Regions from separate parts of the Lysinibacillus sp. FSL H8-0500 genome, predicted to be linked through region 3. Evidence: riboswitches for the same ligand, from Rfam matches in the RefSeq annotation. Region 3 holds a riboswitch; each other region holds the start of a gene.
The links. A riboswitch is a leader RNA that binds a small molecule or an ion and turns the genes downstream of it on or off. The one in region 3 is predicted to bind S-adenosylmethionine.
Positions count from the first base shown of each region.

Region 1: linked by a shared signal. The riboswitch ahead of MHB44_RS02870 (MetQ/NlpA family ABC transporter substrate-binding protein) and the one ahead of metK (methionine adenosyltransferase) in region 3 are both predicted to bind S-adenosylmethionine.
Region 2: linked by a shared signal. The riboswitch ahead of MHB44_RS21595 (cyclase family protein) and the one ahead of metK (methionine adenosyltransferase) in region 3 are both predicted to bind S-adenosylmethionine.

Region 1 covers NZ_CP150292.1:615,743-618,928, forward strand. Annotated here, with positions in the region: gene MHB44_RS02865 (ATP-binding cassette domain-containing protein) at 1-940, opposite strand, end outside; gene MHB44_RS02870 (MetQ/NlpA family ABC transporter substrate-binding protein) at 1,043-1,867, opposite strand; SAM riboswitch class I at 1,955-2,056, opposite strand; gene MHB44_RS02875 (PPC domain-containing DNA-binding protein) at 2,167-2,670, shown strand; gene MHB44_RS02880 (pyridoxal phosphate-dependent aminotransferase) at 2,710-3,186, opposite strand, start outside.
Region 2 covers NZ_CP150292.1:4,486,222-4,489,407, forward strand. Annotated here, with positions in the region: gene MHB44_RS21585 (DUF2000 family protein) at 1-230, shown strand, start outside; gene MHB44_RS21590 (hypothetical protein) at 513-890, shown strand; SAM riboswitch class I at 985-1,090, shown strand; gene MHB44_RS21595 (cyclase family protein) at 1,182-1,919, shown strand; gene MHB44_RS21600 (DedA family protein) at 1,950-2,546, opposite strand.
Region 3 covers NZ_CP150292.1:3,570,145-3,573,330, reverse strand. Annotated here, with positions in the region: gene pckA (phosphoenolpyruvate carboxykinase (ATP)) at 1-338, opposite strand, end outside; SAM riboswitch class I at 783-901, shown strand; gene metK (methionine adenosyltransferase) at 1,160-2,356, shown strand; gene MHB44_RS16905 (gamma carbonic anhydrase family protein) at 2,545-3,057, opposite strand.

The DNA.
Region 1 (3,186 bases), 1.9 Mb from region 3:
CTCCGTGTAAATGCACCACGATATTACCAACAATACCATTTTTTAATTCAATAATATTGGCTGTTAAAATATTTGGCTGCACATCATAGATTTTGCTAACTTCGGCTAATAAAGGCTTCCCCGTACTCTCGCCAAGGAATGTTAAACGAATCACGCTCCCAGAAACATTCAATTGCTCAATAAGAGAAGGTGATAAGTTACGTTGCGAAATAGTGTTTAAAAATTTTCTTGTGGTTGGATGCTGAGGCTTTGCAAAAAGCTCAATAGCTGTACCAAATTCTACAACCTTGCCTGATTCTAAGACAGAAACCTCATCACAAATTTTTTGAATCACATTCATTTCATGGGTAATGAGTAAAATAGTAATACCTAATTCTCGATTTATTTTTAATAAGAGTGCAAGTATTGCCTCTGTTGTTTCAGGATCAAGCGCACTTGTAGCTTCATCGCTTAGTAAAATTTCTGGCTCCTGCGCTAAGGCACGTGCAATGGCCACACGCTGCTTTTGACCACCTGAAAGCTGATTAGGGTAGCTATCTAATTTCTCTGTTAAACCAACGATTTCCGCATATTTCGCGACACGATTTTTAACTTCCGCATCATTATAGCCAAGCAGTTTTAAGGGAACGGCAATATTATTATAAACAGTAGCTGTTTTTAAAAGATTAAAGTGCTGGAAAATCATCCCGATTTTTTGGCGAGTTTGCCGTAATTCATGAAGGGGAAGGGCAGTGATGTCTATATTGTCAATTAGGACTCTACCTGCTGTGGGGCGCTCTAGCAAATTGACACAGCGAATAAGGGTACTTTTACCAGCGCCGCTATAGCCAATCACACCATGAATTTGTCCCTTTTTTACAGAAAGATTGATGCCATCAACGGCTTTCACAACACCTTTTTTGGATTTATATTCTTTTGAGATATTTTGTAATTGAATCATATGATGATTGCTCCTTTTTCTACCTCTAAAAAGTAAGAATCTGCCTGTCCTCATATGAGAAGCCTCAGCAGATTCTTAGATTTATAGAAGCATCCTGAATAATTACCAGCTTGGGATTACAGAACCTTGGAATTCTTCTTCAATGAATGCACGTACTTCATCAGATTGATAAGCCTCAACAAACTTTTTAATTGTTGGGTCATTTTCATTTTCAGCACGTACTACAATGTAATTCACGTATGGTGAGTCAGTAGATTCTAATAGAATAGAGTCTTCTTTAGGATTAATGCCAGCTTCTAGTGCAAAGTTTGTATTAATCGCTGCTACATCTACTTCACTAAGCTGCTTAGGAATTTGTGCTGCCTCTAACTCAATAAATTTTAAATTCTTTGTATTTTCCTCTACATCACGAATAGAGGCTGTTAAGTCTGCACCATCTTTTAATTTAATATAGCCTGCTTCTTGCAGTACAAAAAGGGCACGAGCACCATTTGTCGGGTCATTTGGCAGACCAAATGTTGCACCGTCTGGAATCTCATCAAAGGATTTATATTTTTCAGAGTACACACCCATTGGATTTAAAATCGTTTTACCAACTGGTACTAAATCTGTATCATGATCTTTATTAAATGTATCAAGGAAAGGCTCATGCTGATAGCTGTTTGCATCAAGATCACCTTCAGCTAGGGCTGTATTTGGTAAAACATAATCTGAAAATGATTTAAGTTCAACCTCTAAGCCATTTTCCTTAGCGACCTTCGCTGCTACCTCTGCAATTTGCTCATGCGGGCCAGAAGTAACGCCTACAACAATTTTATTTTCATCAATTGCCTTGCCCTGCTCCTTACTTTCCTCTTTTGAACCACAGCCTGCTAATGCTGCTGCTAGTGTAAGACTTGCTAAACCTAGTAAAAATTTATTTTTCATGAAAAACTACCCCCAAAAATGTTTTATCGGCTTTGGAAAATAAAAAAACTCTCTTACAAATTAAGAGAGGCTCATGAAAAATGTCCTCTCTTATCTATCAAACATCATCTGTTTGCAGGATTTAGCACCTTCCAAAAAGGAGGTTGCCGAGCTTCATTGGGCCAGTCCCTCAGCTACTCTTGATAAGAGATTTATGATATTTTTATAATTCCGATAGAACTAATATAAATTATAGGGTATAGTAAGTCAATAAATATTTTAAATATTTTTAACCTTATGCAAAAGAAAGAGGGAGAGCAATGTCAGTACGCATTCAATATGGAACGGGTTCATTTGGAAAAGTTATCAGTGCCCGTCTTTTAATGGGAACAGATATCATTGAGGGAATTGAGGCGCTTTGTGCTGAGCAGAATATCGAATCAGCAACGATTGTTAGCTGTATTGGTAGCTTTCAAAAAAGCAGCTTTGTCTATTTAGTGCCTGATGACACCTCTAGCATTAAAGTGTGCTTTAGTGATGTCATAGAAAAAGAAGGTCCACTTGAATTTATCCAAGGCTCAGGCGTCGTCTGTAAACGTGATGGGGCATATGAAACACATTTTCATGGTTCAATGAGCGATCAATGGGGCAATGTATCAGGTGGTCATTTTATCAAAGGTGGAAATATCGTGATTACGGCTGATATAGTGCTGGCAGAGGTGCAAGGCATTCAGCATATGAGAAAGTTTGATGAGGAAACAGGGCATGTTCAATTTTATCCATTAGAGCAAGGGTTAGCACAGCCGAGGAAAATTGAAAAATAATAGTCCTGCAGCGTCACCCAGCTACAGGACAAGGCAGTGCTATATATTAAAGAGTTGTAGCTTTTCAATTCTGTGAATTGCTTCACGTAAGCGTTCCTCGCTAACGAGTAAGCCAACGCGCACATAGCCCTCGCCATATTGTCCAAAGCCATTGCCTGCTGCAACAGCAATATCCGCTTTTTCAAGCAATAAATCAGCGAATTGCTCGCTTGTATAGCCGAATGGTACAGGCAGCCATGCAAAGAAGGAGCCCTTTGGCGCGGTTACCTGCCAGCCAATACGGTGAGCTTCTTCAATCAGCACATTTCGCCGACGTTCATAGGTAGCTCTTAGTTCCTCCGCACATGCTTGAGAGGCTGTCAGTGCTACTGCGGCAGCCTGCTGAACAGCGGGGAATTGGCTACAAAATAAATGGTCTTGAATCAGATTAATGGCAGCGATTATATCGGCATGACCAACTGCAAAGCCTATACGCCAGCCTGCCATATTGTAAGTTTTGGATAACGTATACATTTC
Region 2 (3,186 bases), 920 kb from region 3:
GGGGTAAAAATCAAATAATAAACTTTAGTAAAAGTCTTTTAAGTGATAAAAGCTCAGTTGAATGTGTCGTTTTTTCTAAAACAGGGCAAACCTTAAACAACGAATTTGAGGTATATAAAGAAAAAATTTCTAATAGTAGTATAGAAGAAACAGAGCCTGTTGGCGTAATAGTGGCTGGTGAGGACGAAGAAATCAGAAGGTTAACAAAAAAATTCAGTTTATTAAAATAAATTATCTTAAAGGGCGAAACTGTATCCTATAAGATAGACACTTAAAAAAATATCTTATAGGATGCTTTTATTGATAATGAGGAAAAAGCTGGTGGACAGATCACACCAAACGCTTCTTCCAGCTCTGGAATACTTACCTCGTCATGTGAAAGGACATCTATTTCTAAACAGAACCAATATCTGTTACCATTATTTCAGCCAGCTCTCCTCCTTTGAAAATAACACCTAAAACTCTTGTCATACATAAGATAAGATATCAGTTATAGGATAGGAGGAATTACATTGTATTACAATCCTTATCCATATTTTATTCATCCCTACCAGTATCCACCCCAGCAGCTTGCCATTAGACCTTTGGCAATGCCAACCAATAATGGCCCCTTTCCACCCATCGATACACATAAATTCAAAGCCTCAGCTACACGGATCAAGACGATGATACGGCAAGCACAATTACTAACGGATAAAATTGATAGCTCCCAGCAATTTGCCCATGATTTAATGAATGCAGCGCAGCTTTCAAACAAAACACAAGTTGAGCAATTAATTTCATCTGCTGGTATCACCATGAAATTCGAAACAAACTATACGCCAGATGGTTTCCAAATACGTCTTATTGATAGTGGCTGTTGTGGTATCACCTTGAATATGAATTGGTGAAAAACATTAACCTTGTATTCCTATTGAAGTTGTAAACAATAAAAATGTATGGTAGAGTAGTAATAATTATTATTTTTGAATATTCTTATATTTTTTCTTATCGAGAGAGACAGAGAGAGTGGCCCGATGAAGTCTCAGCAACCAGCTTAACAGTATGGTGCTAATTCCAAAGGGCAAGGTTTTGTCCTTACAGATGAGAAGACGAACTTCTATATGTTTTATACAGGAGTCCTCTTCTATATAAGGGGATTCCTTTTTATTTACTACTATCAACAGAAAGCAGGGAGCTAAATGGCAAACGAACTTTTACAAGCATTGCAATTATTAAAATCAAAACAATGGGTTGATTTAACACATACATTCGGCCCTAACTCACCACATTTTTTTATGTTTGAAGATGCAAAATTTGAAACATTATTCTCTCATGATGATGGCTTCTTTGCCCAACAATTCACGTTCCCAGGTCAATATGGTACACATATCGATCCACCCATTCATTTTGTGCGAGACAGACGTTACCTAGAAGAATTAGAGCTAAAAGAACTTGTTCTTCCTCTTATCGTCATTGATAAATCACAGGAGGCAGCGAGCAATCATGATTTTACGCTAACGGTTCAGAATATTCTCGATTTTGAAACCCAGCATGGAGAGATTGAAGCAGGTACCTTTGTAGCACTTCGTACAGATTGGAGTAAACGTTGGTCAGATAAGGAGGCCTTCAATAATACAGATGAGCTTGGACATAATCATATTCCAGGCTGGGGCTTAGAGGCCCTGCAATTTTTATTCAAGGAACGCAAAATCAGTGCGATTGGACATGAAACCTTCGATACCGATTCTGCTGCAGATTTTCGTAAAAATGGTAAGTTAAATGGTGAATATTTCGTGCTTGAGCAAGACACCTATCAGATTGAGTTAATGACTAATTTGGACAAGCTGCCTACGAAGGGCGCTATCATCTTCAATATTGTACCTAAGCCAGAAAAAGCATCGGGCTTCCCTGTGCGGTCATTTGCTATTTTACCATAATATAAAAGTCGGTATAGCGTATACCGACTTTTATTTTTGTACATTTCTTTTTTTGAATAGATAATAAGCAATGAGCATCCCCACAATAAACAATAGGATGAGATAGATACTATAATGGGATAAATAGTATCCAACAAATCGCCACTTCTCTCCAAGCGTCTTTCCTAACGATATAAATGTGAAAGTCCAGATAAATGCCCCTATATAAGCGAAAAGTGCAAACTTTTTATAGGGATAATTATTAATAGCTGCAATATAAGCCGTTAGGTGGCGGACACCTGGAATAAAATAGCCTATTACTAATAAGAGAGGGCCAATTTTGACAAACATTTTTTTAGTAAAAGCTATTTTTTGTTCAGTAATATAAACCTTAGGACCATATTTCTGCAATAATGGTAAGCCAAAGCGATAACCGATATAGTAGCTTAAGGTAATGCCTCCAACTGCACCAATCATGGCACTGATTAATGCAGGAATATGTGCAAGATTTTTTCGATAAACACTATAGCCTATATATGTCAAAAATACCTCATCTGGAAGCGGCAGTCCGACAATACCGCCAATTAGTATCACGATAATACCCAAATACCCATAATGTTCAATTAGAGATTGTATATGATGCACCATAAATCTATCCCACCTAAAAATTTTTAAACAAATGATCAATAGGTTTCATTATAATTTGAAATATCTACTACTTTAAATAATTCAAAGCTGACACAGGGTAAACTCTATACTACCTTGGTAACAAATTTTGTAGCATTTTTTTAAGTAAGCTACCGTTCCCCGTCTTCAACCCCAATCCTACCTGCTCCAGTATATCATTATTACCATCACTAAAGGCTTATTGCATCCTCTGCGTTCATATTAAAGTAATCCAGTACAACCTTAACAGCTATTGCCCTGGAAACATCCTGCTGTCATACTTCGCAATATAAGGATGTCATCGCTGTTATATATATTCAGAAATTGAGCGACATATCTTTTTCAGCCTACCTGTCCCAAATAGGCACATAAGAAACACCCCTTCATCCACAATACTTTTATTCATAATCAGAAGATAATATTTCCCACATCGCATATAGATCTATTGGGCTTTGTACACTATTCATCGACATGCGAGGTTATGCTATTGTTTCTGTACAATAGCTTGTACATTTTGAACAGTTATGGGTAACACGATCTTGACGCTTTACAAATGATCCATTTGCTGTAATAAAGGTTCCACATCCTAATTCTTTTAACTCATGACATATGGACAAAGGTC
Region 3 (3,186 bases):
GCACCTGCAAAGCCCTTGAATACAAATAATTCGTCACGTTCTTTTAAATATTTGATGACTTTCACATATAAATTATCGAACACCTCAGAAGAAATTGGTTGGTTGACTTTTCCCCAGTCAATTTGATCTTTTGTACTTTCCTCTTCTACTGTATATTTATCTTTAGGTGAACGACCAGTGTATTTGCCAGTTTCTGCACGAACTGCGCCATCTACCGTTAACATTGCTTCACCACGAGATGTAGCCTTTTCTGCTAATTGTGGTACTGAAAGTTGAACTTGAACATTGCCACCGTTTAATAATTCCTTCAGTTCATTTGCAATTTCTACTGAATTCATCGATTAAATACCATCCTTTTTTATAATATTCCCTTGATTCTGAGGGATTTTTTCTTAATTTCAAAAATAGTATAACACAATTACCTAAATAATCTATACTAATTAAGAAATTATTTTCGAGTTTTTATTACTTTTCAATAAACTGACAAAAAATAATGTTTTTCGAGTAGAATTCATTCAATCCTACTGTAATTTATTTTGAAAATAGGGTCACACATATGTTAACACACTGAGTAAGAAATATTGTAGGGTTGAATTTGCTTTTATTTCCATCATCATCCAAATTTAAAGGGTTTTATGATAATAATATTCTTTTTATGTCAAAAACATTACATGCAGAAGTGTGGAACTGTGTAATTGCGGAAAATAATAAACAATAGTCACGTATTAGAAAATATTTGACAATAGTCGACCTTTTCAGTAACATGAGTTATTGAACGGATACTCTTATCCCGAGCTGGTGGAGGGTCAGGCCCTGTGAAACCCGGCAACCTGCATGAACTATTTCACGACATGCGTTGGTGCCAACCTGATGCAAGGGGCATACCCTTGAACGATAAGAGTGAAAGGTTGCGTAGTCATTAGTCCTTTCCTCATGTAAAACAACGTGAGAAAAGGATTTTTTTTATTGTTAAAAATCAATGTAAAGGGCTGCCTCTATAGTTCTTTCCTTATTATAATGACGGATCTTTCGAAACCCTCGTGTTAAAAGCAGCAGTAACGGCTTGAGAGTTCAATCCTTCGGAGCGGACTTGACATGGGTAATGAGTACCGTATTCATACACCAATACTTTTGTAAAAGTAAATAGGAGGAAAACTAAATGACAAACCGTCGATTGTTTACATCAGAAAGTGTAACAGAGGGACATCCAGATAAAATTTGTGACCAAATCTCGGATGCTATTTTAGATGCTATTTTAACAGAAGATCCAAATGCACGTGTAGCGTGTGAAACAACAGTCACAACAGGTTTAGTCTTAGTGGCAGGGGAAATTACGACTTCTACGTATGTCGATATTAAAGGTATTGTTCGTGATACTGTAGCAGAAATCGGCTATACACGTGGTAAATATGGCTTTGATGCAGAAAACTTAGCAGTGCTTGTGGCGATAGGTGAGCAATCACCTGATATTGCACAAGGTGTTGACCAAGCATTAGAGGCACGTGAAGGCTCTATGACAGATGCAGATATCGAAGCAATTGGTGCAGGTGACCAAGGCTTAATGTTTGGCTATGCATGTAATGAAACACCAGAGCTAATGCCCTTACCAATTAGCCTAGCACATAAATTAGCACGCCGTTTAACAGCGGTGCGTAAGTCTGGTGAGCTTGCTTATTTACGTCCTGATGGTAAAACACAAGTAACAGTAGAGTACGATGAGCATAATATACCTGTACGTGTTGACACAATTGTTATTTCAACGCAGCATGATGAAGAGGTAACATTAGAGCAGATTCAAGCCGATTTAAAAGAATTTGTTATTGCACCAGTTGTACCAAGTCAGTTATTAGATGCGAACACAAAATATTTCATCAACCCAACTGGTCGTTTCGTGATCGGTGGACCTAAGGGAGACGCTGGCTTAACAGGACGTAAAATCATCGTTGATACATACGGTGGCTATGCGCGTCATGGTGGCGGTGCATTCTCTGGTAAGGATGCAACAAAGGTAGACCGTTCAGCAGCGTATGCAGCTCGTTATGTAGCGAAGAATATCGTAGCAGCAGGCTTAGCAGAGCGCGCTGAGGTACAGCTTGCTTATGCAATTGGTGTTGCTCAGCCTGTTTCCATTGCTGTTGATACATTCGGTACAGGAAAAGTAACAGAAAGCGAGATTGTGGAGTGGGTACGTGAGCTATTTGATTTACGTCCAGCAGGTATTATTAAAATGCTTGACCTTCGTCGTCCGATTTATAAGCAAACTGCGGCATATGGTCACTTTGGTCGTACAGATTTACAGGTACCATGGGAGCAAACAAATAAAGCCGATGCACTGCGAGAAAAAGCACGTTTATAAACTATTGAGCTAAAGCGATAAAGTAATTATAAAGTTATTGTAAGATACTATAATTGAAAAATGGACTAGCTTAAAAAAGCGCAAGAAACCAATGTTACCATTGGGTTTCTCGCGCTTTTTAAGAGTTTAACCTACTTCATCCTAATTTTAATCATTAACCCATTTTTTGATAATCAGTATTTACACTTTTACTTTTGAAGGGATTTATAGTATTGGCCCTTTTCAGCATATTCACGTACGATGCGCTCCATATCCTCTTTATCTTCAGCATTTAATTCACGTACAACCTTTGCTGGACGACCTAATGCTAAGCTATTTGGAGGAATGACTTTACCAGGAGGCACTAAGCTTCCTGCTCCAATAAATGCACCCTCTCCAATCTCTGCTCCGTCCAATATAATAGAGCCCATGCCAATTAAGGCATTTTTTCGAATTGTACAGCTATGTAAAGTCACTTGATGTCCTACCGTTACCTCGTCCTCAATAATTAACGGATATTTTGGACTTTGATGTAAGCAGCATAAGTCTTGGATGCTTACGCGTTTGCCAATAATAGTAGGGGATACATCGCCTCGAATGACCGTATTAAACCACACGGTTGTCTCAGCACCAATAGTTACATCACCAGTAATTGTTGCGTAATCAGCAATAAAAACAGATGGATCGATCTTTGGCATTTTATCTTTAAATGGATAAATCATGAAAATCGCCTCTTTTCTTTCTATAGATGTAGTATTATCGTATCAAATACACATCTTTATGAAAATATAAAATTAAAAAGTACCATGGATGTCGATATAATCATTATGTAATTATTTTTTAGGAGGACT